DNA from 2 places in the Pseudoalteromonas sp. P1-11 genome. Region 2 is predicted to be linked to the other one. Evidence: riboswitches for the same ligand, from Rfam matches in the RefSeq annotation. Region 2 holds a riboswitch; the other holds the start of a gene.
What was found. Region 2 has a riboswitch for cobalamin ahead of AN390_RS03035 (TonB-dependent receptor domain-containing protein). Riboswitches for the same ligand answer to the same signal wherever they lie in the genome.
Positions count from the first base shown of each region.

Region 1: it holds a riboswitch for cobalamin, as region 2 does, so the genes downstream of both, AN390_RS12545 (ABC transporter ATP-binding protein) here and AN390_RS03035 (TonB-dependent receptor domain-containing protein) in region 2, are expected to answer to the same signal.

Region 1 covers NZ_LJSP01000006.1:173,438-190,062, reverse strand. The annotation lists gene AN390_RS12565 (response regulator) at 1-879, opposite strand, end outside; gene AN390_RS12560 (DUF413 domain-containing protein) at 967-1,341, opposite strand; gene AN390_RS12555 (LysR family transcriptional regulator) at 1,432-2,301, shown strand; gene AN390_RS12550 (porin) at 2,500-3,432, shown strand; cobalamin riboswitch at 3,479-3,619, shown strand; gene AN390_RS12545 (ABC transporter ATP-binding protein) at 3,731-4,540, shown strand; gene AN390_RS12540 (iron ABC transporter permease) at 4,545-5,549, shown strand; gene AN390_RS12535 (cobyric acid synthase) at 5,555-7,045, shown strand; gene cobO (cob(I)yrinic acid a,c-diamide adenosyltransferase) at 7,029-7,628, shown strand; gene AN390_RS12525 (cobalamin-binding protein) at 7,628-8,488, shown strand; gene ung (uracil-DNA glycosylase) at 8,485-9,147, shown strand; gene AN390_RS12515 (DUF3545 family protein) at 9,328-9,516, opposite strand; gene tal (transaldolase) at 9,821-10,771, opposite strand; gene yaaA (peroxide stress protein YaaA) at 11,026-11,805, shown strand; gene AN390_RS12500 (mechanosensitive ion channel family protein) at 11,929-12,885, shown strand; gene AN390_RS19740 (hypothetical protein) at 13,052-13,228, opposite strand; gene AN390_RS12495 (BON domain-containing protein) at 13,655-13,975, opposite strand; gene srmB (ATP-dependent RNA helicase SrmB) at 14,205-15,434, opposite strand; gene AN390_RS12485 (tRNA1(Val) (adenine(37)-N6)-methyltransferase) at 15,511-16,209, shown strand; gene AN390_RS12480 (alpha-amylase family protein) at 16,365-16,625, shown strand, end outside.
Region 2 covers NZ_LJSP01000002.1:55,664-72,288, reverse strand. The annotation lists gene AN390_RS03045 (efflux RND transporter permease subunit) at 1-1,071, shown strand, start outside; gene msrA (peptide-methionine (S)-S-oxide reductase MsrA) at 1,161-1,697, shown strand; gene AN390_RS03035 (TonB-dependent receptor domain-containing protein) at 1,877-3,706, opposite strand; cobalamin riboswitch at 3,743-3,906, opposite strand; gene AN390_RS03030 (hypothetical protein) at 3,993-4,775, opposite strand; gene AN390_RS03025 (YajQ family cyclic di-GMP-binding protein) at 5,043-5,525, opposite strand; gene AN390_RS03020 (VanZ family protein) at 5,676-6,029, shown strand; gene AN390_RS03015 (ketopantoate reductase family protein) at 6,022-6,924, shown strand; gene thiI (tRNA uracil 4-sulfurtransferase ThiI) at 6,951-8,408, opposite strand; gene AN390_RS03005 (TetR/AcrR family transcriptional regulator) at 8,506-9,159, opposite strand; gene coaD (pantetheine-phosphate adenylyltransferase) at 9,485-9,976, shown strand; gene AN390_RS02995 (hypothetical protein) at 10,018-10,560, opposite strand; gene AN390_RS02990 (hypothetical protein) at 10,560-11,072, opposite strand; gene AN390_RS02985 (hypothetical protein) at 11,065-11,586, opposite strand; gene AN390_RS02980 (hypothetical protein) at 11,579-12,091, opposite strand; gene AN390_RS19730 (hypothetical protein) at 12,427-12,663, shown strand; gene AN390_RS02965 (hypothetical protein) at 12,738-13,169, opposite strand; gene AN390_RS02955 (hypothetical protein) at 13,820-14,020, opposite strand; gene argH (argininosuccinate lyase) at 14,311-16,176, opposite strand; gene AN390_RS02945 (argininosuccinate synthase) at 16,228-16,625, opposite strand, start outside.

The DNA of each region.
Region 1 (16,625 bases), on a different contig from region 2:
TATATCAAGCATGGCGAGTGCGCCATCTTGATTTGATTTTTTTAAATACTTGAGAGACTTGCTCGACTCTTCAAAAAAGTAACGTCGATTAGGCAGGTTAGTTAAGTAGTCAGTATTTGCTTGGCGTTTGATTGTTGCGATTTGCTCAAGCATGTCGACGTTTTGACTTAGTCGGCAGTAAAACTCTTCGCTGTTGAAGGGTTTATGGAGGTAGTCGTTGGCACCATTTTTTAAAAATAGGCTCGATAATGCTGACGAGTCAGCACCCGAAATACCGATAATGGCTTTTTCATCATTACTGTAAAGCCGGCGAATTTCGGCGCATAGCTCATCACCATTCATGTTTGGCATTTCGTTATCGGTAATAATAACAGACACATCTTTTTGGCTTTCAAGTACCTCTAGCGCATCTTTGCCGTCCTTTGCTTCGAGTATTTGATACTTATGGCGCTTTAGTAAACTGCAAATGTATCTACGGGTAGAGGTTGAGTCGTCGACGACCAACACTTTTACGTTCTCGTTACGTGGTAAACGGCTTAGTTGTTTTTCTAGGTATTGGTAAGCTTGTTTGTTTTCTTTGATTATGTAATCAATTATTGGGTATTTTTCTACCGTGTCGCGAGTTTGTTTATCTATGTTGCCTGTCATTACTATGGTGGGAATGTCGGCATTAATAGTATACGGAATCGCCTCACCGGCAGGAGCATCGGGAAGGATAAAATCAACAACAGCGCAAAAGTAGCTATTGTGTTTTATTAGCTCTTTTGTTGCCGCTAAAGACTCGGCTATATCTACTTCGTAACCTGCTTTAAGCGCGATATGCTTTTGCACACGCGCTATAGTAGGCGTATCTTCAACTATGAGTATTTTTCGCGTCACGTAACAACCTTGTTTGATATTTTGCAAAAGTATTTGCTTATACAAGTTGTAACTGTTAAAACGCAAAAAAGCAAATATCTTAGAGGCTTATACGCTATCTGATTCGGTATAATCGTCTTGGCTTATTGGTACCGGCCCTGACATTTTTGAACGGCCAAAAAGTGTATGAAACTTGGTTTTACAGGTTGTTAGTTTTAAATATTTAACCCAGGCTTTTTCGATTGGGTTTGTAGGTTCTTTACTGCCACAAACTACGTCAACAAATTGCTCTTGTAGCGTATTTTGGGGTGCTAAAGTTTTATTATAAAGGCCTTTTAGTACAACGCCGTGTTGCTCTAATATGCTGGCTTCTAATAAGGTGAAGTTTCCGCTGCGGCTAAACCCGCGAGGAAAGTTTTGATCATCATAAAATTGACGTTGGCTAACAAACGCTTGGCGAAGTAGTGAAATATCGTTGCTCATAACTGTATCCTCATACCCTGTTTATTGCTGGAGTATGATGCAAGTTTGACAATTTATTAAACAAGTTATTTTTATCGTGAGGATAAAAAATTGGATATAGATTTATTAAAAACATTTGTAGAGGTTGTGCGCACGCGTCACTTTGGTAAAGCGGCTGAAAACCTGTATATCACTCAATCGGCAGTAAGCTTTCGGATTCGCCAGTTAGAGCAGGGGTTGGGTGTAAACTTGTTTATTCGCCAGCGTAACAATATTCAATTAACGGCGCCAGGAGAGCGATTGCTTCCGCACGCTAAAATGATCATTACCGGCATGCAGCGTGCCAAAGTGGATGTGGCACTTGCCGATAACATGCACAAGCAAATAAGTTTAGCGGGTACACCTAATATATGGGATGCGTTTTTACAATTTGGCATTACTAATATTGTGTCGGCTATGCCTGGGGTCTCGTTGGTCGCAGAGGTTAAAGCCCAACAAGAAAGCACGCGGTTATTATTAGAGCGTACGCTTGATTTAGCCATTTTATTTGACCCCCCTAAAGTAGACGAGCTTGTGGTTGAGCGAATTTGCGAGCTGCCAATTATTCCGGTTAGTGGCTATGACACGGCCACTAACGAGAACTTTTTTGATAACCAATATGTATACGTTGATTGGGGTACTACGTTTTCGCTATGGCATGCGCGCCAATTTACCGGTAAAACGCCGCCTTATTTTAGAACCAGTACGGGGCGTATTGCCCTTGATTTAATTCTTCAGTGTGGCGGCAGTGCGTTTATCCCCGAGGTACTTGTTGAATCTCACCTAGAAAAGGGTGAGCTGTTTCATGTAAAAGACGTAGAACATACTTCGCGTGATATTTTTGTGGCCTACCACAGAGACAACGAACAAAAAGAGCTAATAGAAACCCTGATTAACTTATTACCTAAAATAAATGCTTATCAGCCTGTTGATGAACACTAAATACCGACTATGATTTTTAATGAGGTTGAATAGGTACAATTTTGTTTATTAAATATTCATGTCGGTTTGTTTTCAGAATTTAGACACTTTTATTAAAATAAAAAGACAAAAATGTTTCCTTTGTAATATATCTGTCATTTAACGGTGACAAACTGCAGCTGTTTTAAAAATTAGTCTTGTGATTATCGAGGAAATAACATGAATTTTGTAAAATCGAGCTTATGTGTTGCACTAGTAAGTGGTTTATCTTTTAGCGCGTTTGCAGACGTTGATGTATACGGTAAAGCGAATGTTACTGTGCAATCGTCTGATGATGGCGAAGGGTCTTTCACTGAAATTAAAAGTAATGCATCTCGCTTTGGCCTAAAAGGGTCTGAAAAGATTACTGATGGATTAGAAGCGGTTTATAAGTTTGAGTTTCAAGTTGATGTATCTGATGCTGACTCTAAAGGTGATAACGACGACAATATTTCTGCACGTAACCAGTACGTAGGTTTAAAAGGTGCATATGGTCAAGTTGTTGTGGGTCGTAACGATACAGCGCTTAAACAATCGCAAGGTAAGTTAGATTTATTTAATGACCTTGAAGGCGATATTAAAAATGTCTTTAAAGGTGAAAACCGCTTAGGTGATTCAATCACTTATACATCTAAAAGCTACGAAGGCTTTAAAGTACTTGCTACATTTATTGCCGAAGATGACGTAGCTGCAGATAACGGCTATTCAATGGCGGTTACCTACGGTGACTCTGCACTTAAAAAGAGTGCGGTTTACGCCTCGGTTGCAGCCGATAGCGAAGTAAATGGCTACGATGTAGTGCGTGCGTCAATTCAAGGTAAAGTAGAGAGCTTTAAATTAGGCGCTATGTACCAAACTCAAGAAAAAGTAGACGGTAGCGCAGAAGCTGACGGCTATTTATTAAACGCAGCCTACAGCATGGGTAAAAACACGTTTAAAGTGCAATACCAAGCAATGGACTTTGATGACAGCGACGACAAAACGGCAGTTTCTGTAGGTGTTGATCATAAGTTTAATAAAAACATTAAAGTATTTGGTTTTTACTCAAGCTTCGATATGGACAACAATGTTGACCAAGACTACGTTGGCCTAGGTATGGAATACAAGTTTTAAGCGTTGCTTAAACACTCCCTTTATTAACCGCGCTCTAATGAGCGCGGTTTTTTTTGCTTTAAATTATTTACTTACCCGCCCATAATAGATCCTCATTTGGAATGGGGTGAAATTCCTCAACTATTCCCGTAACTGTAATTAGCATCACGCTTTAAGTCAGATACAAATGATACATATCAATCAGCATGAGAAGTTCTAGATTGGTATACTTTTTTAACGAGCGGGTAAACTCATTTTTATTGATGCACTAGTCTTTTAGCTGTGTGTTAGTGAGTGCACGCTTTCCAAGGACTCACTTTTGCAAACTACATTAGCGCCAAATACACCCTTATTAAACGTTCAAAATGTGTCGTGGGAAGTTGATGAACACGCCATTTTAAACAATATTAATTTACACATAGCTAAGGGTAAGTTTATTGGGTTAATTGGCCCAAATGGGGCGGGTAAGTCGAGCTTACTGCGCTGTTTGTATCGCTTTAATAAACCCACCGCTGGTAACGTTACCTTTAATCAGCAGGATATTTGGCAGCTTAAAAGTGAAGACTACGCAAAATATGTTGCTGTAGTTCTACAAGAAACGCCTGCGCAATTTAACCTAACATTATTTGATGTGGTTGCCCTTGGGCTTACACCTCATAAATCATTATTTAGCGCCACCACCCACAGCGACAAACAAAAAATTACACAGGCAATAAAAACCGTAGGGCTTGAGCAACAGTGTAAGCAAAATTTTGAATCGCTTTCGGGGGGCGAAAAGCAACGTGCATTAATTGCCCGCGCTATAGTGCAGCAACCGCAATTACTCATCATGGATGAGCCAACTAGCCATTTAGATGTTAAATATCAAATACAAGTGATGGAACTGGCAAAATCGCTAGGGGTCACTGTGTTTGCCTCATTTCATGATTTAAATTTAGCAGCCGCTATGTGCGATGAGCTGGTGGTTATTAATAAAGGTAAAATAACACATACAGGTTCGCCTGCGCAGGTACTTAGTGAGGACATGCTAGCGGATGTTTTTGGGGTATGTGCGCGCGTAACTAGCCACCCTCAGCGCACAGAAAATGGCCAAACTATTCCTCATATTACTTACTTTTATGGCTATTAATTAAATGGATATAACAAAAATAAACCAGTGGACAATATTTATAGCAGCCGTATTAATTGCACTGGGTAGCCTTTTTAGCGCACTGAGTTTTGGCGCCGCAGATACGCCGTTAAGTGATGTGCTCACAGGGATTTTATCAGCAGGGGAGGGCTCGTTTAACGCGCGTATTATTTATGAGCTTAGGTTACCTCGTACCTTACTTGCCTTTATGGCGGGTGCAGGTTTGGCTATTGCAGGGCTTATTTTACAAACGGTTACTCGTAACCCGCTCGCTGATCCGTATTTATTTGGCATATCGTCAGGCGCGTCGTTTGGGGTAGTACTGCTTATGGCTGTTGCGGGTATTAGTGCAGGGTTTATGTTATCGGCTGCTGCCTTATTAGGGAGTTTTTTAGCAATGGGCTTATTGATACTTATTGCTGGGCGGCAAAAAAGGTCGCAAGTAGAGTCTATGTTGCTAGCGGGGGTGGCGCTGTCATTTTTATTTAGCGCATTTACAAGTTTATTGCTGTATTGGAGTGACCCGCAAGCAGTGGCTGGTATTTTGTTTTGGACGTTAGGTAGTTTTGCCCGCGCACAATGGGCCACGTTATGGTTGCCATGCGTGGTTATAGTGGTGTGTATTAGCTTTATGTTGAGCTTTAAAAGGCAGTTAAATGCGCTGCTTCTTGGCGATGAAAGCGCGATAACGCTTGGGGTCCGTGTGCACCGTTTTAGAATTTTAATGTTGGTATTGAGCTCGTTAATAACGGCCGTGCTGGTGGCCCTATGTGGCGGTATTGGTTTTGTAGGTTTAATGGTGCCGCACATAGTGCGCTTTTTTATATCTCAGGGCAGTACTGCTGGCTTATTAATTACCAGCTTAGTGGGCGGCACGTTTATGGTGTGGGTCGATGTGCTTTCGCGCTCATTACTTAAAAACCAAGAGCTCCCTGTAGGGGTAATTACAGCAGCCATGGGTAGCGTATTTTTTTTAAGCTTACTCTTTTTTAGAAAAACAAAGGCATAGTGCTGATGAAAACCTTAATGATTCAAGGCACTACCTCAGATGCCGGAAAAAGCACCTTAGTTGCTGCGCTTTGTAGAGTGTTTGCAAAGCGAGGTGTAAAGGTCGCGCCTTTTAAACCGCAAAATATGGCGCTTAATAGCGCGGTTACAAAAGAGGGGGGCGAAATAGGCCGTGCGCAAGCTTTGCAAGCTATAGCCGCTAAAGTAGAGCCTCAAAACGACTTTAACCCTATATTGCTCAAACCCAATAGTGATACGGGGGCACAAGTCATTGTACATGGAAAAGCCATTAGTAATATGGAGGCAGGGGCGTATCATAACTATAAACAAGTTGCGATGGATGCAGTGCTTGCCTCGCATAAACGCCTAGCAAAGCAGTTTGATTTATTATTGGTTGAGGGCGCAGGCAGCCCCGCAGAAATAAACCTACGCGAGAACGACATTGCCAATATGGGTTACGCAGAAGCGGTAGATTGCCCTGTCATTATTATTGCCGATATAGACAAAGGCGGTGTGTTTGCGCATTTAGTGGGCACACTTGCGTTATTAAGCGAATCCGAGCAAGCGCGCGTAAAAGGCTTTGTTATAAACCGCTTTAGAGGCGATATAAGCTTGCTACAAAGTGGGCTAGATTGGCTTGAGCGCTACACAAAAAAACCAGTGCTTGGAGTGCTGCCTTATTTGCATGATTTAGCACTTGATGCCGAAGATGCTGTAGCAATAGATAACACGGTGACGACTGCCACCATTAATATAGCCGTGCTTTTATTGCCGCATATTAGTAACCATACCGATTTTGATGCATTGCGGCTGCACCCAAATATTAATATAAATTATGTACGCCACACACACGCGATCCCACCGGTTGATCTGATTATTATTCCTGGCAGTAAAAACGTGCTGGGTGATTTAAGTTTTGTAAAAAATGAAGGCTGGGATACACAAATAAAGCGGCACTTACGCTATGGTGGCAAAGTATTGGGTATCTGTGGTGGTATGCAAATGTTGGGGTATACCATAAATGATCCCAACGGAGTCGAGTCGTCATTAAAGCAAGTAACGGGGCTTGCCCTATGCGCTTTTGAAACCACACTTAGCACGCAAAAAGTACTCACTAAAGTAACGGCGGCTATGCAGTTAAATGATTTGCAAACACCGTGTAGCGGCTACGAAATTCATGCCGGCATTAGTGAAGGCGCAGCACTTAATAAGCCATTTTTAACGTTTAACGCGCACCCTCATGGGTTTGAAAACGATGGCTTTATTAGTGACGACAATGCCATTGCTGGTACTTATTTACACGGCTTGTTTGATGAACCCGCTGCCACACTGCAAATTTTAAAGTGGGTAAAAAGCGATGCAACCATACAACCTGTGAGTATTGTATCGCACCGCGAGCAACAACTTGAGCGCTTAGCCACTATGTGCGAGGCGCATTTGAATATACAACACATTATATCGATTTATGAAGGAGATAATAATGACGGATACAAATAACGATAAGCACCAGCAGCGCCAACAAAAAGTAAAAGAGCAGGTAGATGCACGCGTGGCTGCTGCGCAAGATGTTAAAGGGATATTTCAGGTAATTACGGGTAATGGTAAAGGTAAATCTACCTCAGGCTTTGGTGTGGTTGCTCGCTGCGTAGGGCATGGTAAAAAAGCCGCTGTTTGTCAGTTTATTAAAGGCACATGGGAGTGTGGAGAGCGTAATTTATTACAAGGTGCAGGGGTTGAATTTGCCGTTATGAATACCGGTTTTACATGGGATACGCAAAACAAAAAAGCCGACACCGCAGCCGCGCAAGCAACGTGGCAAGAGTCAAAGCGTATGCTTGCAGATAGCAGTATTGATTTAGTATTACTTGATGAGCTTACCTACATGGTGACTTACGGTTATATTGATTTAGATGAGGTAGTAAACGCGCTAAATAATCGCCCTCCCATGCAATCGGTTATTATTACAGGTCGCGCAGCGCACCGCACGTTAACAGACCTTGCCGATACAGTAAGCGAAGTGCGCAATGTTAAACACGCCTTCGACTCGGGTATAAAAGCACTAGAAGGGTTTGATTACTAATGTATAAAGCGTTTTTTACTGCACTGCTGTTATTGAGTTCAGGGGGCAGTGCCGTGGCCAGTGATACAGCTGCGCCAGATAAACTGCGCGTTGTAGCACTTGCACCGCATATAGTAGAAAACCTATTTGCTATAGGTGCGGGAAGTAATATTGTTGGCACTGTTGATTACGCTGATTACCCAAATGAAGCTAAAAGTATTGAACGCATTGGTGGTTACTATGGTATTTCCCTTGAAAAATTATTAGCGCTAAAACCCGATTTAGTGATTGGTTGGAAAAGCGGTAATCAAAGTGAAGATTTAGAACAAATTAAACGCCTTGGTATAAAAGTACATTTAAGTGATCCCAAAAAAATAGAAGAAGTTGCAAACGAGCTGATTGCTTTTGGAAAATTTACAGGGCGTATTGAGCAAAGCAAGCAAGTAGCAAACGCATTTATTACTAAGCTCAAAAAAATTAAAAAGCAGCAGCAAAGCAAAAAAATATTAACTGGTTTTTATCAATTATGGCCAGAGCCAATGATGACGGTAAGTGAAAATACATGGATAAACCAGCTTATAGAAACATGTCATGTAAGCAATGTATTTGCACACAGCCCAACCGACTACCCACAAATAAGTATTGAAAACGTGGTGATTAAAAAACCACAGATTATTATTGTTCCTGATGAACAAGCCGATAAGCCACAACCTAAAATTAATTGGCAAAAATGGCCAGAAGTCCCCGCTGTAAAACAGAACCAATTTATACGTGTAAATGCCGATTTATTACATCGTTTTACGCCGCGCATGCTAGATGGACTGGCAAATATGTGTGATAAAATAGACGCATCACGCAAACAAATTAAGAGTATACAATGAGCGATTGGCCAGCCTTTTTAGAATATGAATTACAGCAACCTTATATGCAGCAAACATTAGATTATGTAGCAAAACGCCGTGTCGAAGGTGTTGCTGTGTACCCACCCAAAGAGCAAGTATTTAGTGCCTTTGAAGCGACAGCCCTTAACAATATTCGCGTGGTTATTTTAGGTCAAGACCCATACCACGGAGAAGGCCAAGCCCATGGCTTATGTTTTTCTGTGTTGCCAGAGGTTAAAAAGTTACCGCCGTCGCTAAAAAATATGTACAAAGAATTGGCAACGGATATTCCCGGTTTTGAAATACCAGACCATGGCTACTTACAAAGCTGGGCAGAGCAGGGCGTGTTTTTACTCAATACAGTACTCACGGTTGAGCAAGGCCAAGCGCACTCGCATAAGCATTTAGGGTGGGAGCAATTTACCGATAACGTGATAGCTCATATAAATGCACACTGCAAAGGGGTAGTGTTTATTTTATGGGGCGCTCATGCGCAAAAAAAAGGTAAAAATATTAATAGCGCTCGCCATCATATTTTAAAAGGGCCGCACCCATCGCCGCTTTCTGCGCATCGTGGTTTTTTTGGCTGTAAGCACTTTTCACAAACAAATGAATTGTTACAAGCCCAAGGCGATACGCCCATTAACTGGCAGGTTTAATTGATATATTAAAAAAGGCTTTCGTATCATGAAAGCCTTTTGCTTAGTTATTGAGTATTAATGCCCATGCGCAATAATTATCAATTATTTTGAAGGGGTAAAACCTAGCGTTAGCTTTACTATCGATACGGTTTTCCTGCCGCAAAATAAATTGCCTAATTGAGCGCAATGAGTTTGAAATTAAAAATCTAGCTCATCAATTTCAATGCTGTCTGTAAAAAAGTCTAACTCCTGTAGTTCTTTACGTAACCGTTGTTTGTCTTTTATGGCCTCAATCTCGCGCCACTTTCTTTTTTTATTCTTTTGAGAGGTTTTTCTTGTTGTATCAGGACCTTCTAATATCTCTAATATATCGTTTAGGCTATCCATGACTATCTCCTATTGATTTTAGTGAACCTCGAGAATACCTATACCACAGGCCTAGCTAAAATAGAATAAAAAAGTGACGAATTTGTTACAGGTATGTGATGCGTTGATGAAGTTTAATACTAACTAGCTTTATTGAGCGCGTTATTTTTAAATAAAAAAATAAATAAAAAAATACTAAAAGTTAGCTATTTAGCTGTGTAGGCAATGGTACATGCTGTGGCAGGTTAGTATAAAGCGGTGCGGATTATATTAAGGGCATAAAAAAACGCCGCAGGTGCGGCGTTTAATACATAACTAGCGCGTATTACATTGCTTTAAAACGTGCTTCTAGCTGCTCTTGTGCATCTGCGAATGAGCGGATACCTTCAGCTAGTTTTTCAGTGGCCATTGCATCTTGGTTATGTAACCAACGGAACTGCGACTCAGTAAGTGGAGCAGGCTTTGGCTCTTTAGGAATATCACTTTGTAGTAAGTATTCTTCTGCGCCTTCTAAATTGCCTAAGTCTTCTAGTAGGTTAGGGCTAATCGTTAGCTTGTCACAACCTGTAAGCGCAATAATTTCGCCGGTGTTACGGAAGCTTGCGCCCATAACAACGGTTTTGTAATCGTGGCGTTTATAAAACTCAAAAATGCTACGTACAGATTGAACACCTGGATCTTGTAGCGGATCGGTTGGTTTTTCCATACCATTTGCTACGTGCCAATCTAAAATACGGCCAACAAATGGCGAGATTAAAAATACATTTGCATCGGCACATGCACGCGCTTGAGCATCGCTAAATAATAAAGTTAGGTTACATTTAGTCCCTTCTTTTTCTAGCTGTTCGGCCGCTTTAATGCCTTCCCATGTAGACGCAACTTTGATTAAAATTTTGTCTTTGCTTACACCTTCTTTTTCATAAAGGCTAAGCAGGGTATGTGCTTTATCAATAGTTGCTTGGGTGTCGAATGATAAACGAGCATCTACTTCAGTAGAAATATAACCAGGTACAATTTCGCTAATTTCTTTACCAAGTAATACGGCAAAGTAGTCACATGCAAGTTCAAGCTGTTTAGCTGCATCTTGCTCTGTTTCTTTTGCATAGCTCCAAGCTTTATCTAAATAAGGCTTGTAAGCTTCAATCTCGCTCGCTTTTAATAAAAGCGACGGGTTTGTGGTTGCATCTTCAGGTTGATGCTTTTTGATCGCTTCAATATCGCCAGTGTCGGCTACGATAGATGAATGTTGTTTTAGCCTTTGTAGAGCGCTAGTCATTTGCCTTCCTCATTCCAAGCAAGTTAAAAGAAAATCTAAACTACCTTAATATAAGTATTCAATACTGCAACAGTGTGACAATGCTTGATAGGTCTTATGTCCTTATCAATAGAAAAACGACGATGCATGATTTATTAAGGTAGGATTTAGGCCATTGCGATTAATTTTCAATGGTATTTTATAAACAAAACGTGCTTTTCGTCTCATTTAATGTTGAAATTGACATTAAATAAATTACAAGTCAATAGCTAACTATGATCACTGTTATTTCACCAGCAAAAAATCTTGATTACGAAACGCCACCCGCAACAGATAAGTTCACTCAACCTGAATTACTAGAGCACAGCGAAGAGCTCATGAAAGTATGCCGTGAACTAACTCCAGCGCAAATTGGCAGCCTAATGAAAATTAGCGATAAGCTTGCAGGGCTTAACGCTGCGCGCTTTAGCGAATGGTCGCAACCATTTACACAAAGTAATGCTAAACAAGCGGTACTAGCCTTTAACGGCGATGTGTACGGTGGTTTAGATGCCGCAACACTCACTGCCGCTAACCTCGATTATGCGCAAAGCCATTTACGAATACTTTCAGGTTTATACGGCTTATTAAAGCCGCTTGATTTAATGCAAGCCTACCGCCTAGAAATGGGTACTAAGCTTGATAACCCTCGCGGGAAAAATTTGTATGAATTTTGGGGCAGCATTATTGCTAATAAATTAAATGAGGAATTAAAAGCGCAAGACGCACAATACCTCGTTAATCTTGCTTCAAACGAGTACTTTAAAGCAGTAGATAAAAAAGCACTCAATGCGCAAATTATTACCCCGCATTTTAAAGACTGCAAAAATGGCCAATATAAGGTAATTAGCTTTTACGCTAAAAAAGCGCGCGGCATGATGGCCCGTTACATTATAGAAAACCAGGTAACACAGCTTAGCCAATTAAAAGAGTTTACTGTGGCGGGTTATTACTTTAGCCCTGAAGCAACAGCAAAAGAGCTTGAGCCAGTATTTATGCGCGACGAGCAAAACTGAGCATTTATACTCAGCAAACAATGAGTTAAAAAGCCATGCATTGCATGGCTTTTTTTATGCTGGCGCTAAACTTGCTAACTTCACCTACTATTAATGAGATAAAAAATAGATAGGTGTAAAAATATGATCAGCATACCTTCAGTAGCCGAAGCCGAAAAACTCATCGAAGAAAAACTCGGAGGGTGGTTTGATGTAGTAATAAGCCACATCCCAAACTTTATTGTGGCAGTGGTAATAGCCATTGTATTTTCAATAATAGCGCGCTTTGCCGGCCAGCTAATGAAAAACCTATTAAGGCGCTCACTCGACTCTAAGCAAATTGCTGATTTAATGGCGTCTATTTTTAAGGTTATTGTGTTATGTGTGGGCCTATTTATCGCTTTAGATTTTATGGGGTTAAAAGGCACAGTCACATCGTTACTAGCGGGTGCGGGTATTGTAGGTTTAGCCATTGGCTTTGCTTTTCAAGACATGACCGAGAACTTAATTGCCGGTATTGCTATGGGAATACGCAAGCCATTTAAAGCGGGTGATGTAATTGAAACCGACGATGTATTTGGCTCTGTACATTCTATAAACCTGCGTAACACGCTAATAGAGAGCTTTTACGGGCAGTTAATACTGGTACCTAACAAGGTATTATTTAGAAACGTGTTAAAAAATTACACCACGTTAGGCGTTAGACGAATAGAAGTACCGGTGGGTATTTCATACGGCGACGACATTGAAAAAGCCAAAGAAGTTATCGTTGATAAAATTAACGAGTTTGACTTTGTAATACGTAAAGATGAAACCGCTGTGTACGCAGAAGGTTTTGGCGACAGTAGTATTAATTTACTGGTGTGGTTTTGGATAAAATACCCAGGCGAGCCAGACTTTATGACAGTACGCCATAAAGGCGTAGTCGCTGTTAAACAAGCGCTTGATGCTGCAGATATAAGTATTCCATTCCCAATACGTACGTTAGATTTTGGCATTAAAGGCGGTGAAAAGCTCGATGCCATGATAAGCGATAAAATAAACCAACAGTCACCCAAACAACAAGGCGGGAGTAATACGGGTTCAAATCAAAGCGAATGAGCGACTAATACTGCTTTAAACTAGCCCAGTAATAGTTACCCACTAGCAGCGCATTTTTACATAAAAAGTGCGCTGCTAGTAATTTCAAAGCGCTAAGTCGGGTTAAATTTAACTATACTTTTAATAAATTTATTTTAAATTAATACTTATGTGTTTTTCCCTGTCATCAAGTTTTTGCAACTTTAGCAGGGCAATCTGGAATAGTGCAGCTATCTAACTCTATTACCTTGTCGCCTACTTTTAATTCTGCCAGATCAGCAACAGAATCTGCATAGACTTTTATAATATCTATTTCACTAATTTCTGGGCTAAAAAAAGCCGGATACAGACACATCTGCAGCAAAGCCAAAAGTACCTTCCTCTGCATGGCCAATAAGAGGGATTAGCAGTAGTAAATAAATCGTTTCATGTATTAGCTTCCTTGTGTAAGTGATGGGGCATTTGCATGCGTTAAGCCATATATTATTAACTGCTATTCATGGTGAGGTTGATTAGCAAACACTTGTAGGTTGCCAACGGTATTAAAAATGCGCTGATTAGATGAACTTTACAGCCTTGTTATAGCATTCTTTTATCAAAGCTGTAGTAAGTCACTAATTTAAAAGAGTGGGAAAGGGCGGCTAAGTGTTTGCTCTATTTTTAATAGGGGAGCTAAAGCTAGAAGTTTAGATACTAAAGTGTGCTGTTAAGCATAAAAAAGCGCGGCTTGTGTTGGAGAAACAAGCCACGCAGAGGAATAAGTTATATAAACAAAAATTGTAATGCGGTATCAGATAACACTAATTTTATTACGGATAATTTTAACGCCATCCATATTTTCTAAAAACTTTTGCGCAAGTGCACGCTGAAAACCTGTTTGCGCTTCACCGTATAGGTCAACTTCACCGTCTTCAACCTGCACGCGAATATCGCTTAATGCTAAGTTTGGGTTAGTGCGTAACGTATTGGTGATTGTTTGTTGTAAGTTAGGTTGAGTAGCCACACTGCTTACTACGGCTAAGTTAGTTGCTGCACTTACTTTTGTAGCGCAAGCTAATAAAAATAAACAACAAAATGATACTAAAGCGATAGTTAACTTAAAGCGGTTCATAACTTCATCCTTACATTACGGTTAATCGTGCAGCTATTCTTAGCTGAGTTACTTTCTCAGTTACAATTTCGATGCCAGTTTTAATTTGTTGAAATATAAGGTTATTTTATTAAGTGGGAATTCAGGTGGGCAATAATTACATTTTAATGGGAATGAGTTACATGCTTGGGTTACATTTGTAACGGGTACAAAAAAGCCGGCAACTGCCGGCTTGTTTATTTATGGTGTGCTATTTCTTTTTATTTTTAGCTTTGGCTTTTTTCTTAGCTTTCATTTTTACCGGATCTTTACGCTTTTTAGCGGGTGGCTTAGCTTCTTTATGCTGTGGCTCAAGCCCTTTAATTATACGGCGCTTAAGCTTTTGCTCTGTGTATCGCTCAACCTTGTATAAAATGCCAATGTCGTGCGCTTCAACTAATGATATAGCAATCCCTTTTTTACCTGCACGGCCAGTACGGCCAATACGGTGTACATAGACATCGGCAGTGCGCGGCATATCAAAGTTAATTACGTGGCTAATGTCAGAAACATCAATACCGCGGGCCGCAACATCGGTTGCTATTAATATGCGCGTTTTACCACTGTGGAAATTTTCCATCGCTTTCATGCGCTTATCTTGCGGCATTTCGCCACGCAGCCACGCGGCTTTTACGCCATTGTTAGTTAGCTCACCAATTAGCGTTTCTAGGCGCTCACGGGTTTTTACAAACACAATGGCTTTACTTACATCTGGGCCGTTTAAGGTATTAACCAACAGCTCAAGCTTGTGGTGGTAGTCATCAGCAAGGTGAACCCATTGATGAATTTTTGCTTTTTCTTTGCGTGACGATTCGGCTTCAAGTAAAGCTGGGTCGTTTAAAATACGCTCTGCAAATAACTCAACGCTATCGCCTTCTAACGTCGCAGAGAATAAAAAGCACTGACGACGGTTTTTAGCTTCGTCACATATGCGCAGCATTTCTTTTCTAAAGCCCATGTCTAACATGCGGTCGGCTTCATCAAGAATAAGCATTTCTACGTTTTCAGCATGGAAATTTTCGGTTTCAAGGTATTCCATTAAACGCCCTGGTGTGGCGATTAAAATATCGTTATTGTTTTCAAAAATTTCTTTATGGGTGCCGTAGTTTATACCACCTGTTACTACACCAATTTTAAGGTGAGTGCCTTTAGCAAGCAGTTCACATTGCTCATGAATTTGATAAGCCAGTTCACGGGTTGGGGTCATTATTAACACACGTGCAAAACCTGGGTCGCGACGCGGAAAATCCATTAAGTATTGAATAGCCGGAATTAAAAATGCCGCCGTTTTACCTGTGCCAGTAGGTGCTGATGCTAAAATATCGCGACCTTGCAGCGCTTCAGGAATAGCTTGTTGTTGAATGCTGGTTGGTGTCTCGTAGCCCATTTTATCAATGGCGTTGAGTAGTTTAGTATCAAGATCAAATTCAGAAAATTGCATAGAGTGTCTAAAATAAGGGACAATTACCTGCAATTATACGCGCTATACGCCAGTTGGTGAATGAAAAGGTGAAAAAATGTCAGGGTTTACGTTTAAACAATTTAAGGTTGAGCACGATAGCTGTGCTATGAAGGTCTCAACCGATGGCATTTTACTTGGCGCATGGACGTATTTAAAAGGTGCCAATACATTACTCGATATAGGCACAGGCACCGGTTTACTTGCGCTTATGTGTAAACAGCGCCAACCAGCACTTAGCATAACCGCTGTTGAAATTGATGAAGCTGCTTACAAGCAAGCGCAGCAAAATATAGCCTCTAGCCCGTGGCCAAATATCACAGTAAAGCACACCACTATACAAGCGTTTAAACAGGCGGCGCCATTTGATGTTGTGATTTCTAACCCCCCTTATTTTAACCGTAGTTTAAAAGGGCTAAGCGATGCCCGTAACACCGCACGCCATACCGATGGTTTAAGTTTTGACGAACTAATACATGCCTATATGCGTTTAAGTCATGAGCATTCGTGCTTTAACGTAATTTTACCCACCACAGAGGCGGGCTTATTCGTTGAATTGGCAAAACAAAGCGGGCTTTATTTAAACGCGCATTGCCAAGTAAAAACCACACCAAGTAAAGCATTTAGCCGCAGTTTGATGCGCTTTAGCTTAATCAACACTTTGCCTGAGCTTACCTCCCTATGCATAAAAGATGAAAAAAACCGCTACAGCGATGATTATATTGCGTTATGTAAAGCGTTTTACTTGAAAATGTAATTTTTAAGGCAGGTAATTATCTAGTAATAAAGGATAGTTTACCCATTATGCATACGTATTCAGTTTTTATTTGAGCAACTCTCAAACTAGTGTTAACCACTTGTAAATAACGTCGAGTATGTTGTTTAACTCGCCCAACACTGGAAACACACACTATGAAACTGAATAAAATGATCACCACTGCAGGTTTTAGCTTAGGTTTAACCTTACCAAGTTTAGTATCGGCTGCACCTACAACATTTGTGCATTTATTTGAATGGAATTGGCAAGATGTAGCCCAAGAATGTGAGCAGTTTTTAGGACCAAAAGGGTATGCTGCGGTACAGGTGTCTCCGCCTAACGAGCATATTACAGGTAGCCAATGGTGGACTCGCTATCAACCTGTGAGCTACCAACTACAAAGCCGAGGCGGTAAC
Region 2 (16,625 bases):
ATTATAGAGCGCGCAGAAAAAAATCCAGGCTTGGTAAGAATCGATCACGACTATAAAGAAACCTTTCCACAATTTTTAGTCAGCATAGATAAAAACAAAGCCGCCGATTTAGGTGTGTCGGTATCAGATGTAGGTACCACGCTAGAAACCATGCTGGGGCAGCGCCGTGTTACCACCTTTATTGACCGTGGTGAAGAATACGATGTAATTTTAAAAGGCACTAAACAAGACTTTACAAACCCTACTGACATTTCAAATATTTACCTTAAATCACGCAGTGGTGAGCTGGTCCCACTAGATAGCCTTATAAGCTTAAAAGAAGAGGCCACAGCATCGCGCTTAAACCGTTATAACCGAATGCGCGCCATTACACTAAGCGCTAATCTTGCTGACGGTTATACACTTGAACAAGCACTTAACTTTTTAAACAAAGTAGCCGCTGAGGAAAACGACATAGACGGCGCTGTAGATTATAAAGGTGAATCACAATTATATTACGAAGGCGCATCGGCCATGACCTATGTATTTGTGCTTGCCCTAACTGTGACCTTTTTAGTTTTAGCTGCTCAATTTGAAAGCTTTATGCACCCGTTTGTCATTATGCTAACAGTACCACTTGGCCTAATGGGTGCCATGTTTGGCCTATGGACAACTGGCTTAACGCTTAATATTTATAGCCAAATTGGTATTGTAATGCTGATAGGTTTAAGCGCTAAAAATGGTATTTTAATAGTCGAATTTACCAACCAACTGCGTGATAAAGGCGTAGAATTTAGCGAGGCTATTTTGCAAGCGGCCACTCAGCGCCTGCGCCCAATAATAATGACCTCTCTGACTACGGTAATGAGCGCAGTGCCTTTAGTATTGGCATCAGGCCCAGGCGCAGAGAGCCGCATGGTAATTGGTGTGGTGGTATTTACAGGGGTTATTGTATCAACATTGCTAACACTTTATGTTGTGCCTGCAGCGTATTATGCCCTAGCCCGCAACACACAGTCGCCAGAGTTCTTACAGCAAAAATTAAATAAGCAAGCCGACTCTCACCCGTTAAAAGACAGCGAAGAAATTTAACTGAGCTTACACTGCGCCGTAACTTGCTGTTACGGCGTATTCAATTTATGCTCGCCTTAATACTGTAACAGACATAATTAGGACAACTTATGAGCACATCAACACAACTAGCAACATTTGGTGGAGGCTGTTTTTGGTGTATAGACGCTGCATTCAGACGAGTAAAAGGTGTACTAAACGTAAGCTCAGGTTACACCGGCGGCCATACCGACAACCCCACGTATAAATCAGTCTGCTCTGGTACAACAGGCCATGCTGAGGTTGTGCAACTGGAATTTGACAGCGCTGTAGTGAGTTTTGAAACACTGCTTAGCATGTTTTTTACGTTACACGATGCCACGCAATTAAATCGCCAAGGTAACGATATTGGCACACAGTATAGAAGTGTTGTTTATTACCACAACGATGCGCAATTAAGTCAAACCAATGAGATGATAGCCCAGTTACAAAACCATATTAGCGAGCCAATAGTGACAGAGGTTAGCCCTGCGACCACATATTACCCAGCAGAGCATTATCATCAAGATTACTACAACGAAAACCCACAGCAGGGTTACTGTAGTATTTTAATTGCGCCTAAGTTACACAAGTTTGAAACTGTATTTAAAGAGTTTTTAGCTGACTAGCTAATTTGCGTTGTTAAAATAATTCTAATACCAATCCGCATAATTAAGTGATCTATTTTGAGGATGGATAAACGTTTGTTCTAAACGAGAATTTTTTAAAGCAGATAGCGACACATTTAGCCCCTGAAAATGATTAAGTATTAATGCGAATTGGTATAAATACACATTAAAAAACGCTATTAAAACTGATAGCTTGCACCTGCAAAAAAGCGGCGCTCTGGGGTGTTGTAGTAATATACGTCACCGCTTGTAAAGTCAGCTCTTGAGTCAACCACATTGTAATCTCTGTCAAATAGGTTCTCTACACGCAGCGACAGCTCAATATTATCGTTTACATGATAGTTACCCGCTAGGTTCCAAAGTGTATACGATCCTAGGCGCGTTACTGCCCCCTCGCGATCACTGCGGTATTGCATATCAATGCGAGCATCAAAATCACCAAATTGCTTTGCGAGCTCCCAATTAACAGTGCGCTTGGCAACATTGCGTAGCTCATCGCCGGTTTCTTTGTTTTCGGCACTTAAGTATGCAAAATTAAAGTGGCTATCAAACCCTAAAATTTGTTGTGTAAGGCTAAACTCAACCCCTTCATAGCGAGCTTCGTTTATATTAGCTAACGCAAAGTTTTCATCGTAATCAATTTTATCTTCGATGTCGTTTCTAAAAATTGCAAAATCGACTTGTGCACTGTCAAAATTAACATTTACACCAAGCTCGCGGTTTATTGATTTTTCAGGTTGGAGATCTGGATTACCAAAATTTGGGTAGTATAAATCGTTAAATGTTGGCGCTTTAAAACCTGTGCTTTGACTAATTCTAAATGTTGAATTTTCAGATAAATGATAACCAGCCGCCGCAGTATAGGTTGTTTCATCACCAAACTGTTCATCGTCGTCTTGGCGAAGAGTTAAATTGGCAAGCACAGTGTCGGTGTCGTAATAAGCCCCAACAAACACTGCTAATACATCGCGGCTATCCTCATCAAATGCTTGCGAGCTGTGCGATACATCATCGTTATACCAATTAACGCCGCCGCTAATATTAAGCGCATTTGTTAAGCGGTATTGGCCGCTGTAATCTACTTGCGAGCGCTTAGTAATAAATGTACTGGTTAATGGCCCGCCGGTAAAAGAGTCCACATATGTGCTGTCAGAATCATCGGTTGCAAAAGCAACATCTATAGCATGAGATTGGTTAGTGTAATTTTTGCTCCACTGCGCCGACAGTTGATAGTTTTTAAAGTCCCCTCTTTCAACCGTGCTCGTTGCAGGGCTAAAGCTGCTATCGTAATCCGCGTAACCTTCGCTGTACTGGCCTAGTAGCTTAAAGTTACCGTAGTGTGCATCTGCATAGTTTACTTTAAAGCCTACGTTTTTATTTTCATAGCTGTCGTCATCGGGCGCTATACCTTGTAATGCATCAAAACCATCGGTTTTTTCAAAGCCTGCATTGAATGCGCTAACCACTTCATCTGATTTTACTGAACCTGCAAGTTGATAGTTTTGATAAGCGTTAGAGCCAAATGTGGCATCAAGTGATACATTGCTCGCTTCACGCGTTATTATATTAATAACCCCAGCTAATGCATCTGAGCCATACACAGCTGCACGCGAGCCCTTTATGATCTCGATTCGCTCAATACTATTTAGCGGCACGTTACTTAATGCTTTTTGTCCTAGCGTGGCTGAGCCCGTGCGTACACCATCAATTAAAATTAGCGTATCGCCAGAACCTGTACCACGCAAAGATACGCCCGACGTTTGGCCAAAGCCACCATTAGGATTAATTTGAAAACCCACTTGTGTGCTTAGTAAGGTTGGTAAATCGCGTACATTGCTTGCATCTATTTCGGCGCGTTCAATTACATTAACGCTCGCTAATACATTATTTATTGATTGTTCAAATTTATTAGCGGTAACAGTGATTTTTTCAATTGGGCTTTGTGCAGCAGATACAGAAAAAGACAGCGCAGCCGAGATAGCAACGCCAAGAGTTGTTTTATTTAGCATGATGTTCCCTATCTTTGCCCACCGCAAAGATTTAAGTAAGTAAGATTACTTCAAGGCCGGTCTCCGGACTCAGTAAACACATAAATGCGTTAATACTTTACCGTTGCGGGGGCAGTGTTGGGATTGCTTTTGTCATAAAGGCGCACCAACTTCCCGATTATCTCGCTGTTAGTTTTAATACTTTAAACCCTGTATTTAGCAACCAGCAAGCACCTTGAAAATAGGCGGTTATTGTGAGCAGTTTGTTTACAAATGTCAACGGACGTCTATATAGCTAAAGGTTAAATTATTTATTTTCAGTAAAGCTGGATGTTACGCCGTATAAACTTAAAAGCACTGTGATTTTAGGTTTTATTTCGGGCGAATTTAAAAGCTTATCCATTTGTTTTACCGTAATTTTACTGCGCGCAGGATTAACTAAAAAATGAGTATCGTATATAGCATCTGGGGTATTACTCTTATAAAGCAGGTTCATATTAAAAATGTTGTTCTTTTTAAAGTATTGATAAGCTATGTTATTTAACACCCCTACATCGGCACGCTTTAATAGCAGCATTTTAACAACATTAAACTCATCGATTGTTAAACTAACTTGGTGTTCTTCACTTAAATATTGTGCATCGGTTTTAAAATCAGCAAAACGATAGGAATACCCTAATACCCCCGCTTTTGTTAAAGCATGTAAGTCATCGAAATAGCTTTGCTTTTGGGTGTTTTGTGCCAGCGTATACAACTCATTTTTAGCAATAACATAAAAGCTCGTTTCCTGTAAGGCACTTCTTGCTACCTCAGGCACCCATTGCATAGCCATTAAAAACAACATGTCGAATTCACCCCATTCGACCCACTTTTTGAGCCTTTTTACAGGCAAAGAGTTAAGAGTAAATTTATATTCGCTTTGAGAGTCATTGAGTATTTTTACAAACTCAGGCGCTAACCCTTGCTCTTTTTCGGCATTAATAATAATTGGAAAGTAACCGTCCTCTACCAACACATCTACATTTATTGGCTTGGCAAAGCTAAACTTACTGCTCGCAATAATAAGTATAAAAACAAAAAACTTAAGCATTTAAAGCCTTTAACAGTCGCTATTAAGTAATATTGATATTAAGAATAGCCTAATATACGCAACTGCGTGATAAGCAGGTTTAATAATGCATTTAAATAACGTTAAAAGAGTATGGAATAACAGTGGACTAATTTTACACAGGTAAAAGGGGTTTAGGCTTGCGAGTAAGTAAAGGCTGTAATTAGGGCGGGGTAAAATGTGTGGCTAATATATTCAATAACCACACATTTAAATTTTCACTTTAAAATACTAAAGACACTTAGCTAATTAATCGCGAAAGTTTTTAAACTGGAAAGGCTGACCTAAATCTGCAGTGCGAACGACTTGCATAGCGGCTTGTAAATCGTCACGTTTTTTACCCGTTACACGTACTTCTTCACCTTGAATAGCAGCTTGTACTTTTACTTTTGAGTCTTTAATGGCTTTAACTACTTTTTTAGCCATGTCTTTCTCAATGCCTTGTTTAAGTGCAACATTACGAAACACGTTTTTACCAGCACGAGTGATGTCTTGCAGCTCCAAGCTTGCTACGTCCATACCACGCTTAGAAATTTTACCTGCTAAAATATCAAACAATTGCATAACTTGTGAGTCAGCTTCAGCTTTTAGTTTAATTGTTTTGTCGTTTAGCTCAATTGATGCGTCAACACCTCTAAAGTCAAAGCGCGTTTCTAGCTCACGGTTTGCGTTATCTACTGCATTTTTAGCTTCGTTCATTTCTACTTCTGATACGATATCAAATGAAGGCATTGGGTTCTCCTAACTATTAAATCTAAATTTATGCGCCGATTATAACGCTAAAATTATAAATCTTTACATTTTTCTGCCAGTTGTTCAGGTGCGATACTAATTTAGTTTGATATACTGCAGCCTCTTTTTTAAGCGGTTTTAGGATTTATCGTGACAAGGCGTGTTTACCAAGCAGTTTTTTTGATTAGTATTGTGGTGTTTACCCTCTTATTTGCCAAAGAAATAAAAGGCGGCGTTACGAACTTATTTCCACATGTTGATAAAGTTGCCCACTTTGGGATATTTTTTATACTTGCCATCATTATGGATAAAGCCTTTAAGTTACCGCTGTACACGCAAGTACTCTTGCTTGCGGGCTACGGTGCAGCAATAGAAATAATGCAAGATGCGCTTCCCTACAGGCAGGCCTCGTTAGGTGATTTTGTTGCTGATTTTGCCGGTGCGGCCACGTACTTTTTACTAAGAACCATTTTTACTCCTCGAAAAAAGAACCCTTATGGCTAATATTCTTATTATTGGCGACGGCGCTATTGGTTTATTGCTAAGCCATTTTTTATCTAAAGCTCACACTGTTCATGTGTTAACACGCAAAGCCACTGCAAATACACGCTTTTATTGCAAAGCAAAACAGCCTTCGCAAAAAATTAATGCGCGGTTTATTACGCTTAAGCAAATTAATGAACAGCCCGCGTTTGATATTGTTATTTTTGCTGTAAAGGCTTTTCAGGTTCAATCGGCCTTTACGCAAGTTAAACCCTTTTTATCGCCAAGTAGTGTACTTGTTGTATCGCACAACGGAATGGGTAATGTTGAAACGCTCAATGAGCAACTCGATAAGCGACAAGCGTTGTACTTTTTAACCACCAGCATGGCTGGCTTTAAAACAAACGACTTTATAGTACAGCACACCGGTGAAGGTAAAAGCGTATTAGGTGCCTGCAACCCTTGCGCGCACAGTTATCGCCAAGCAATGTGTGAACAATTGCAAAACGTGCCGCAGCTAAGCTACAGTACTAATATTGAGCAGCTACGTTTTGAAAAACTATTAGTAAATATTGCCATTAACCCATTAAGCGCACTGTATGATATTAAAAATGGTCAGTTACGTGCCCCTTATTTTAATAGCATTATCTTTAATTTATTAACTGAGGCATGCCAAGTAGCTCAGGCTTTAAAGCTTGATATTAAACTTGCCGATGCGCTTAACAACGCTTACAACGTTATGATGCTAACCGCTGAAAACTACTCTTCAATGCATCAAGACGTAGCGCATAACCGTCAAACCGAAATAGACGCCATTTGTGGCTATATTAGCCAACAAGGTAAGCGATTAAATATCAGCACCCCGCTAAACGATGCCCTACTTGCTAAAATTAAGGCAAAAAAAAGCGTGGTATAAACCACGCTCTAAATTACGGTTAACCTTTACGGGCGGTAAACTTTTACACCCGTAAAGCCTGCTTCATGAAGAATAAGCGCCTGTAACTGGCTCATAACCCCTCTTTCACAATACAGGTAGTAATCCTTATCTTTTGGCAGATCACCAAATTTAGTCGCTAAGCGGAAAAACGGTAAATGCACTACATCTATACCGTCAATCTCAAGCGGCGCTGCATCCTCTTCCTCTGGTGAGCGAATATCAACAACCACTGCACCCGCTGGTAAATCAACTACCGACTCAGCTTCTTTAAGTTCTTGCTTAGCTTCTACGTCTATATCACGCACATCCATAATGCGAGCGTTTTCAACAACAGTATTAAGCACATCAAAGTCGAACTTTTCTTCTTCGGCTTTAATAACGTCAAGTTTAGCTTTAACCGTTGGCTTTTTAGATATTACGCCACAGTACTCAGGCATGGTTTCGGCCATTTCTGCGGTGCCAATTTTACGGGCGATATTAATAATTTCTTGTTTGTCGTGCTGAATAAGTGGGCGCAAAATCAGGGTTTCTGTTACGCGGTCAATCACACTTAAATTAGCTAAGGTTTGACTAGAAACCTGACCTATACTCTCACCAGTTACCAAGGCTTGAATATTTAATTTTTCGGCTACTTGGCTGCCAGCACGCATCATCATGCGTTTTAGCACAACACCCATTTGGCTGTTTTCAACGTTCTCTAAAATTTCGGCAACAACCGGTTCAAAATCAACCGTGATAAATTTAACTTTATGAGTAGAGCTAAATTTTTTCCATAAGTAGTAGCTGGCTTGTTTAACACCAATTTCGTGTGCTGCGCCACCTAAATTAAAGAATAAAAAGTGCGTGCGAGCGCCCTTACGGATCATCTGATAACTTGCTACACCAGAGTCAAAGCCGCCTGACATTAACGAAAGCACGTCTTCTTGTGTTGGCAGTGGAAAGCCTGCCATACCTTGGTGAGTTTGCGTAACTATGTAGGCTTTATCGTCTTTTACTTCTAAGCGAATAGTTACTTCTGGGCGGCTTAACTTAACGCGAGCGCCTTCAACGTGCTGGTTTAAACCACCACCCACGTAACGCTCTAAATCCGTAGAAGTAAAGTCGTGTTGACCAATACGCTTTGCGCGTACACAAAACGTTTTACCAACAATGGTGTGCCCTACTAGGTCTATGGTTTTTTTATAGATATCGTCAAGCGTTGTGAAGTCAGTTTCGGTCACTTCAATAAATTGCACAATACCAGGAATGCGCTGCAAGCTATCGATAAAGTCTAGGCGTGTTTGTGCATCATCAAGCTTAGTTACAACAGAAATATTATCCCAGTTGTTTCTTACTTGTACTTTTTCGTCAACACGGCGCAATACAATTTTAATGTTATTTTCTAACACTTTAGTAAAGCGTTTACGTACCGAACGGCTTTTAATGGCAATTTCAGGATGTAGTTTGACGATAAATTTAAGCATAGTTCACTCTTAGACTGCGGGAATTCGCGCTCCCAGGCATTGGGCGCGCGATTATAGCAAAAATTTTTGCGTCTAGGAACTAACCAACTAACAGCAGTTAGGCAAGCGCTGGCGCTTGCTCTGCAAGTTGGGTGTATTTTTCACGTAACTGATTCATTTTAAGAATGCTTTTTTCGGTGCTGTAAGCCCTAAATAATGCTAATACTTTTAAAATGCCATGATAAATATCTTGCTCAGCTAAATTACCACTGAGCCTACGCGCTTTAATATACGGAGTCCAAAAACTAACGGTTAGCTTAAGAGTATGGGCAAGTTCAAGCGCATCTTGCTCTTCTATGGCAATCATTTCGTTATCGCGCAGGCCTAAAATAACTTGGCGAACCTGCTCTAATAAAGTTGACTGAAAACCAATGTAGGCTTGTTTTAAGCTTTCATCTCTGGAGAGGATGTCGCCTAAGTTGTCGTAAAAAAAATGATAGCGCCACATTAGCTCAAATAATGAATCTAAATAAGCAGTTAAATGATCAAACGCATCATCGTTTGCTTCAATGGGTTTAAAATGAGTATGTAAATGCTCGCTGTAAAGCGCAAAAATATGTCGGATAATGTCTTCTTTATTTTTAAAATGATAGTAAAGATTACCCGGGCTCATCCCTAAATGTGATGCAATATGATTGGTTGATATTGCACGCTCACCATGTTCATTAAATAACGAAATACTGGTGTGTATTATTTTATCCTTAGTATTCATATGCGACGACTCAATTTAACTTATAAACTACATTACACTAAATATCAGCCTTGCAGTATAAACAAATCGGGCTGGTTTAAATACCATCATAATTTACTATTTTAAAAACGAAGTCTGATTATGCTGCACGCAGACATTTGCAATAATGTAGTGCTGTTAGCTAACGCAAAGCCTAAGCAGCGTAATTACACTTTAAAAAATGGTAACTCATTTAAAGCACTTTTACTGATTAAATATCAAACATAAAAGCTCAACCTGATCTCCTAGGCTGATTTGTAGAACAAACACTGATAGACTACTTGAAAAATAATAGTTAGTGAAATCTATGAACGTTACGGCAATCTATCCTGGTACATTCGACCCGTTAACCAACGGCCACACAGACCTAATTCAGCGCGCAGCTAAAATGTTTAGCACGGTTATTGTTGCTATTGCTCATAACCCTTCTAAAAAGCCGTGCTTTAGTCTCGATGAGCGAGTTGATTTAGCCAACACTATTTTAGGGCATTTAAGTAATGTAAAAGTGATTGGCTTTTCAGGCTTACTAGCCGATTTAGCTTTTGATCATAAAGCCGATGTGCTTATTCGCGGTATTAGAGCGGTATCTGATTTTGATTACGAATTTCAGCTCGCAAATATGAACCGCCGCCTAAATCCAGATTTAGAAAGCGTGTTTTTAACACCTTCTGAGCGCAACTCGTTTATATCATCAACCTTGGTAAAAGAAGTTGCCCGCCATAATGGCGATGTGAGCGAATTTGTAAGCCCACTTGTAGTGGATGCTTTAAAACAAAGGTTAGGCTGCGACGCAAGCTAATTAAACACAATTAGCGCACTTTGGTGCGCTAATATACCTAACTACTTTTTAGCCATAGCTTGTAATTCATTGTGGTTAAATAAAACGCGTTTAAGCCTTACCAAGCCTAAAATATCTTTGTTTATAATTAATACTATTGCCATTATTAAGTCACTCGAAAACTGGCCAACCCCATAGACCCCCCATAACCACCAATAGTCATAACTAACCAACACCACATAATCGTAATGCATAGCCATGTGTAATGTTGCATTAAACGTTAAACCACAAAGAAGATAATAATAGGCTGTGGCGTTAGCGTGTTTATAATTATAGGAGAGGCAAGCAAGCGTGAAAATGGTAAGTAAATCTGCAATTACTAAATCTAAATATATTGAGCCTGTAAGGATAAATGATGCTTTGAACATAAATAGGCTGAGCGTATAAGAGAGCATCATCACCAAAGAAATGTACATAATATGCTTATTGCGGCAGTTTATTGTACAAGCAAAATTATAAAGAAATGGAACTACAAAAGCCCATGTAATAAAAATACTTAGGTAGTCATTTACTGTGCTCAATGCCATAAATACATGTTGGAGCATTAATAAGCACCCATTTTTTTAACGAGATATTTTTTGACTTTTATTAACCCTAAAATATCTTTATTTATAAATAAAACCAATGCCATTACTAAGTCACTTGTAAGCTGCCCAATACCATAAAGCCCCCAAAACCACCAATACTCTATATTCCCAACAACGATACTATCGTAATGCATACCGTAAAATACAAACGCATTAAAACTAAGCCCCACGATTAAATAATAAAAAGCGATCGGTTTAGCTTTCGATAAAAAAATCATCCATATCATCAAAGCGATTATGGTAACTGCATCAAATAAGAACAGTTTTAAGTGAGGTGTGGCTGTTTGCGGGTCCATAACCATACTTGATGTATATGAAGCCATCATAATAAATGATATTTGGGCTAAACTTTTATCTGACTTATTTATGCTTGTAGATAAGCAATATAAAAATGCAAAAACAAACAGCCATGTAATTAAAATGGTTATGTAATCATAAAGGTCAGCCATCGCCCATAACAGGCTATGCATATCGGAAACGCTTCAACTTTGTAGTTAAATAATTACTTAGCCTCGCTAAACCTAAAATATCTTTATTAACAACTAAAACCAACGGCATTAATAAATCAGTAAAATACATGCCAAACACATAAACATTCCAAAACCACCAATAATACAATGTGCCACGCACTTCGATATCGTAATGCATACCTAAAAATAAGCAGGCATTAAAGCTTAGCCCTACAATTAAATAATAAAAGGGCGTAGGTATAGTTTGTTTGGTGAAATTACGCCACAGAAGTAAAACCAAGATAGTTACAGCATCATAATAAAAATAATTTAAGTGCGGTGTTTCTATAATTGGATCCATAAACAAACTAGCTATGTAGGATACCATCATAATAAATGAAAGTTGTGCCCTGCTCTTATCTGGCTTATTAATACTTGCCGATAAGTTATACAAAAAGGCAATAAGAAAAAACCACGTAAACAAAATACCTACGTTGTACCCTAAATCGACCAGTCCCCAAAGAACATCAGCCACTTTGCTTCAATCTCATAACACCGTTCACCAACTTATCATTAGCATGCACTAACATTAAAAAATCCTTTTTAACGAAAAAAATACCAACCATGATGATATCCATCATATTAATAACAACTGTATAAACAGACCAAAACCACCACGGTTCGTAATTACCACGTACAAACACATCTATGTGCATAGCTAAAAATAATAACGAATTGATGCTCAAGCCAAATAATAAGTAAGTAGATATGCGCTTTTCAGGTAGGAAATACCGCAGAAATAAAATAAAAAATAAAGTGCCTACATCATAGCAAAACAGTTCTATGTAACTAATGTTGTAAATATCTATAACTGTACTTAAGCAGTAAGAAACTACCATAACTAAAGATAGCCATACTGCCTGTTTTGATGGATTGTTAATGCTAGTTGTTAGTGAATATAAAAAGGCCATTAAAAACCCCCACTGCACTAACGCACCGATATAAACTGACACTTCAGGAGGGATTAGAACATTATTCACTATTGCGGTTTCTTAGCAAAGAACGAGTAAATAAGGTTTTTTAAATAAATAATTTTTAAAAAATCTCTATTGATAAACAGCACTAAAATCATGCTCAGATCAGAAATGGCCACCACTGATGAATACAATCCCCAAAACCACCAGTAGGTGTAATTATGTAAAATATAAGAGTCTAAATACATACCTAAAGCAAAGCACATGTTGATACTCAGCCCAAGCATAAGATACATAAATGCAACTGTTTCTCTTTAATATAAAAGTATTGGGCAATAATTAAAACCACAATGGTGATAGCATCTAAAATAGCGAGATCAAGGTAAGTAATGGTTTGGTAATTGAACAAAACACCTGGAAAATACGAAATAGCCATAATCGATGAAAGTATAACTAACGCTTTAAAGCGTGAATTGATAGATGAGACTAAAGAATATAAAAATGCCATGAGGAACCCCCATTGCAATACCACACCGATTATATGGGCAATTCTCACATCTAATAAAAAAGAGATGATATCCATCTTAAAAGTAAACGCTAATAATAAGCACCTCAAAAATAATAAACAACACCATTAACTGAGCACCTAGCTTAGTATTTTACTTATCCAAACTATAACTTTCATCACCATAAACGTATCGATACTTCGTCTTTAAAATGCTAGCTGCAAAAGCCACCTTTTAAGCTTAATTAAGCCTAAAAAGTCTCTATTGATAATTAGTACGGCGATCATACACAAATCAGAAAACATAACAGCCGATGAATAAAAGCGCCAAAACCACCAGTAGGTGTAATTATATAGAATATTGGTATCTAGATACATGCATAGGGCTAAAAAGGTGTTAACGCTAAGGCCGATGATTAAGTAGACATAAGCTGTCGTTTTCTCTTTAATAAAATAACGCTGAGTTACATACACAGCAACTAAAATAGCGATATCTAAAAGGGCAAAATCTAAATAAGTAACCGTTTGAAAGTTTGTGAATATCCAAGGCAAATAACCTATCGCCATAATACTCGAAAGTACAACAAAGCCTTTAAAGGGGTTATTTATTGAAGATACTAATGAGTATAAAAAGGCCATGAGAAACCCCCACTGCACAATAGCGCTTAATATATAAGCGAAATCGAAATTAGAGATTAAAGCAAAGATACTCAAAGGTAGGATATACAGTATTAAAGCAACTTACTCTTTAATACTTTGTGCTTACTTATAAGAAAGTTGCTGATTAGAGCCTTCAATTTATGAAGTCCGAGAAAGTCTCTATCTACTATTAATGCAACAATCATAGTTAAATCAATAATATTGACTGTAAAAGTATAAATATTCCAGAAAACCCATGATTCCCTATTCCCTAATATATATATATCCAAGTGCATTAATAAACTGAAAACTGAATTAATTATCAAACCAGATATGAGATATAAAAAAGATGTAGTCGTCTTTTTTATGAAGAAGTAAACTAACCCCAAAGTTGCTACTGTAGCATAATCATATAAAGCCCAATCTACGTAAACTGAGCTTTGAAAAGAAAACCAAGTGAAATAATAATACGAGATGGAATAAGAAGCCATCATTACAAATGAACTGATAAATAGAGTAGTATCTCTTTTTAATTGTAATGAAAAAATAAATACATTAAAAAGAAACGCCATCAAAAACCCCCAAGTTGAGAAGGCTGAAAGCGAAAACATACCAAAAAAGTCAGTCAAAAACATTGAACACCATTTGTATTACTTAGGTTTTACAGGTGGGAGGTAAACAACTCCACCACGCTGGAGTTCCGCACTCGCAGCACTCATCGCCTCTTGAGAGAAACTTACTGTATCAGATTGTAGGGTTTTAGGGCTAGCAGTTTGTTCCGTTGCAGGCTGTAATTGTTGTGTTTTATTGTATGCTTGCATTTGTAATTGGCTATTAGCTGAAACTTGCATGTGATTGATCCTTGTATAAGTTTTAATATTATTTGGCGCAACTTTTAATCACACCATCATGTAGGTAATTGCATTACCTGTTTTAAGCAGTGATAGCTATTTTGCTATCTGACTTATACAAAGCAACCAATGTGCCAACATTTTTTGACATATTAAAAATACATGCTACCTACAACTATTTATTAAAACTAAATCTAAAACCCTAGCTAACACCGAGCTCATCTGACCAGTTCATTATACACATAAAAAAACGCACAGGGGTAACCGTACGTTTTTTATATCCAGGGAATTTAAGCCACGTATTTACACGGGATCTCCGCACGTGTACTTGGCTTTAAAATATATTCCATTGCTACTTCGTCACAGTTTTCTTTACGAAGGCAAAGTTCGCAATCTTTCATTACCTTCTCTGGTAACGATTCTTTACTACAAAAAGTAAAACGTTGCTGTTCAAAAAAGTCTGGCACACGGGTTAATACAATAACGCGATTAAGCGCCAATTTTTTGGCTTTTGCTAATAAGTGCTCTACAAGCTGCCTACCCTGCCCAGTTACCGCGCTTTGTGGATCTATGCCTAAAGAGCGTATTTCAGCAAGCCCCGTGTCGTAAATGTATAACGATGCACATCCCGACACTTTGCCGTTTATTTCTGTTACTGCAAATTCATTAATTGAATGCACCATGTCGCTTTTAGCACGCGGCAAGTTTTCACCTACCGTAGCCCAGTGCTGTATCAGCCTAGCAATATCTTCAACATCATCTAAATTTGCATCACGAACCGTTATTTGCTGTTTTTTTTTGGCTTCTTTAACCGCTTTAGTAACTTGTTCAATAGATGTACCGCCAAGCGCTTGACGTGCTTTAATACAGGCATCTATTTCAAGTACTGGGTAAACGTCATCTTCAAATACGTCATTAACCGATTTGTACTGCTCAAGCGAAAGCTCTTCAAGGGTTTTACCTTCGCTTATAGCAAGCTGCACAAGTACACCCACAATGTGGTGGCCTTCTCTAAATGGCACACCTTTAGCTACTAAGTAGTCTGCAAGCTCTGTTGCATTAGCATGGCCACCTTTTGCTGCTGCAAGCGTTTTATCGCCGTTTACTTTTACGCCTTTGATACACGCTTGCGCCATGTGAATACAGGCAAGCCAAGTTGGCATAGCGTCAAAAAGACCTTCTTTGTCTTCTTGCATATCTTTATTGTACGCAAGAGGGAGTGCTTTTAAGGTCATCATCATGGCACTAAACGCGCCAAATACACGGCCCGTTTTACCACGAATAAGCTCTAGTGCATCAGGGTTCTTTTTCTGCGGCATTAACGATGAGCCAGAGGTAACATTATCAGCAAGCTCTATAAATCCGGCTTCACCAGAATTATAAAATATTAAATCTTCAGCCATACGCGATAAATGAATCATCGAAATAGAGGCACAGCTTAAAAGCTCTACTACAAAATCACGGTCAGATACGCCATCAAGGCTGTTTTTAGTTGCGCCAGTAAAGCCCAAGCCTTGCGCCAAAGCTTGGCGATCAATTGGGTAGGCAGTACCTGCTAGTGCGCCACTGCCTAGAGGGCAAAAATTAAAACGCGCTTTGGCATCTTGCAAGCGGCTTTCATCTCGCTCTAGCATTTCTACATAAGCCATACACCAATGACTAAATAACACAGGTTGAGCGCGTTGCAAGTGAGTGTAACCCGGCAAAATAGTGCCTAGTTCACGCTCTGCAAGGGCAACAAATTCAGCTTTTAATCCGGCAATAGCACCAAGCAAATGATCGGCAGTATCACGGCACCATAATCTAAAGTCAGTGGCTACTTGGTCATTACGGCTTCGGCCTGTGTGTAGCTTTTTAGCTAAATCACCTACTTTTTCGATTAGTGCAGCTTCTACGTGCGAGTGAATGTCTTCTGCACCTGAGGTTGCCACTGCTTGTGGATCTGCTTTTACTTCTTCAAGCAGTTCATTTAGTGCTGCAACCAATTTGGTGTGCTCATCGCTTGTAAGTACATTTACTTGCTCAAGCGCACCTGCCCATGCCACAGAGCCAATAATATCTTGCTCTGCTAACTGATAATCGAACGGAAGTGAGTCGTTAAATTGTTTAAACGCCTCATCTGGACCCGTAGAAAAACGTCCGCCCCATAATGCCATGAAATCTCTCCAAACCCTGTAATGCCCCTTATACAAGGGGCTATAAATAATTTACTTTTTAGCCATTGCTGAAATTCTGCTCGAAAGCGAGAATAAACGAATAAAGCCTTCAGCGTGTGACTGGTCATATACGTCGTCTTCACCAAATGTAGCAAAGTCTTCGCTGTATAAGCTATTAGGTGATTTTTTCTGAACGGCTGTCACTTGGCCTTTGTAAAGCTTAAGTACAACTTCACCTGTAGCAAGTGTAGAAAGTGCTTCTGCACCGGCTAAAATAGAGTCTTTTAGTGGTGTAAACCAACGACCGTCATAGACTAAATGCGAAAATTCACCGCCCAGTACTTCTTTCCACTTACGGCTTGATTTATCAAGCACTAGTTCGTCAATGGCTTGCAGTGCCGCCATAATAACGGTGCCACCAGGTGTTTCGTAACAGCCGCGCGATTTCA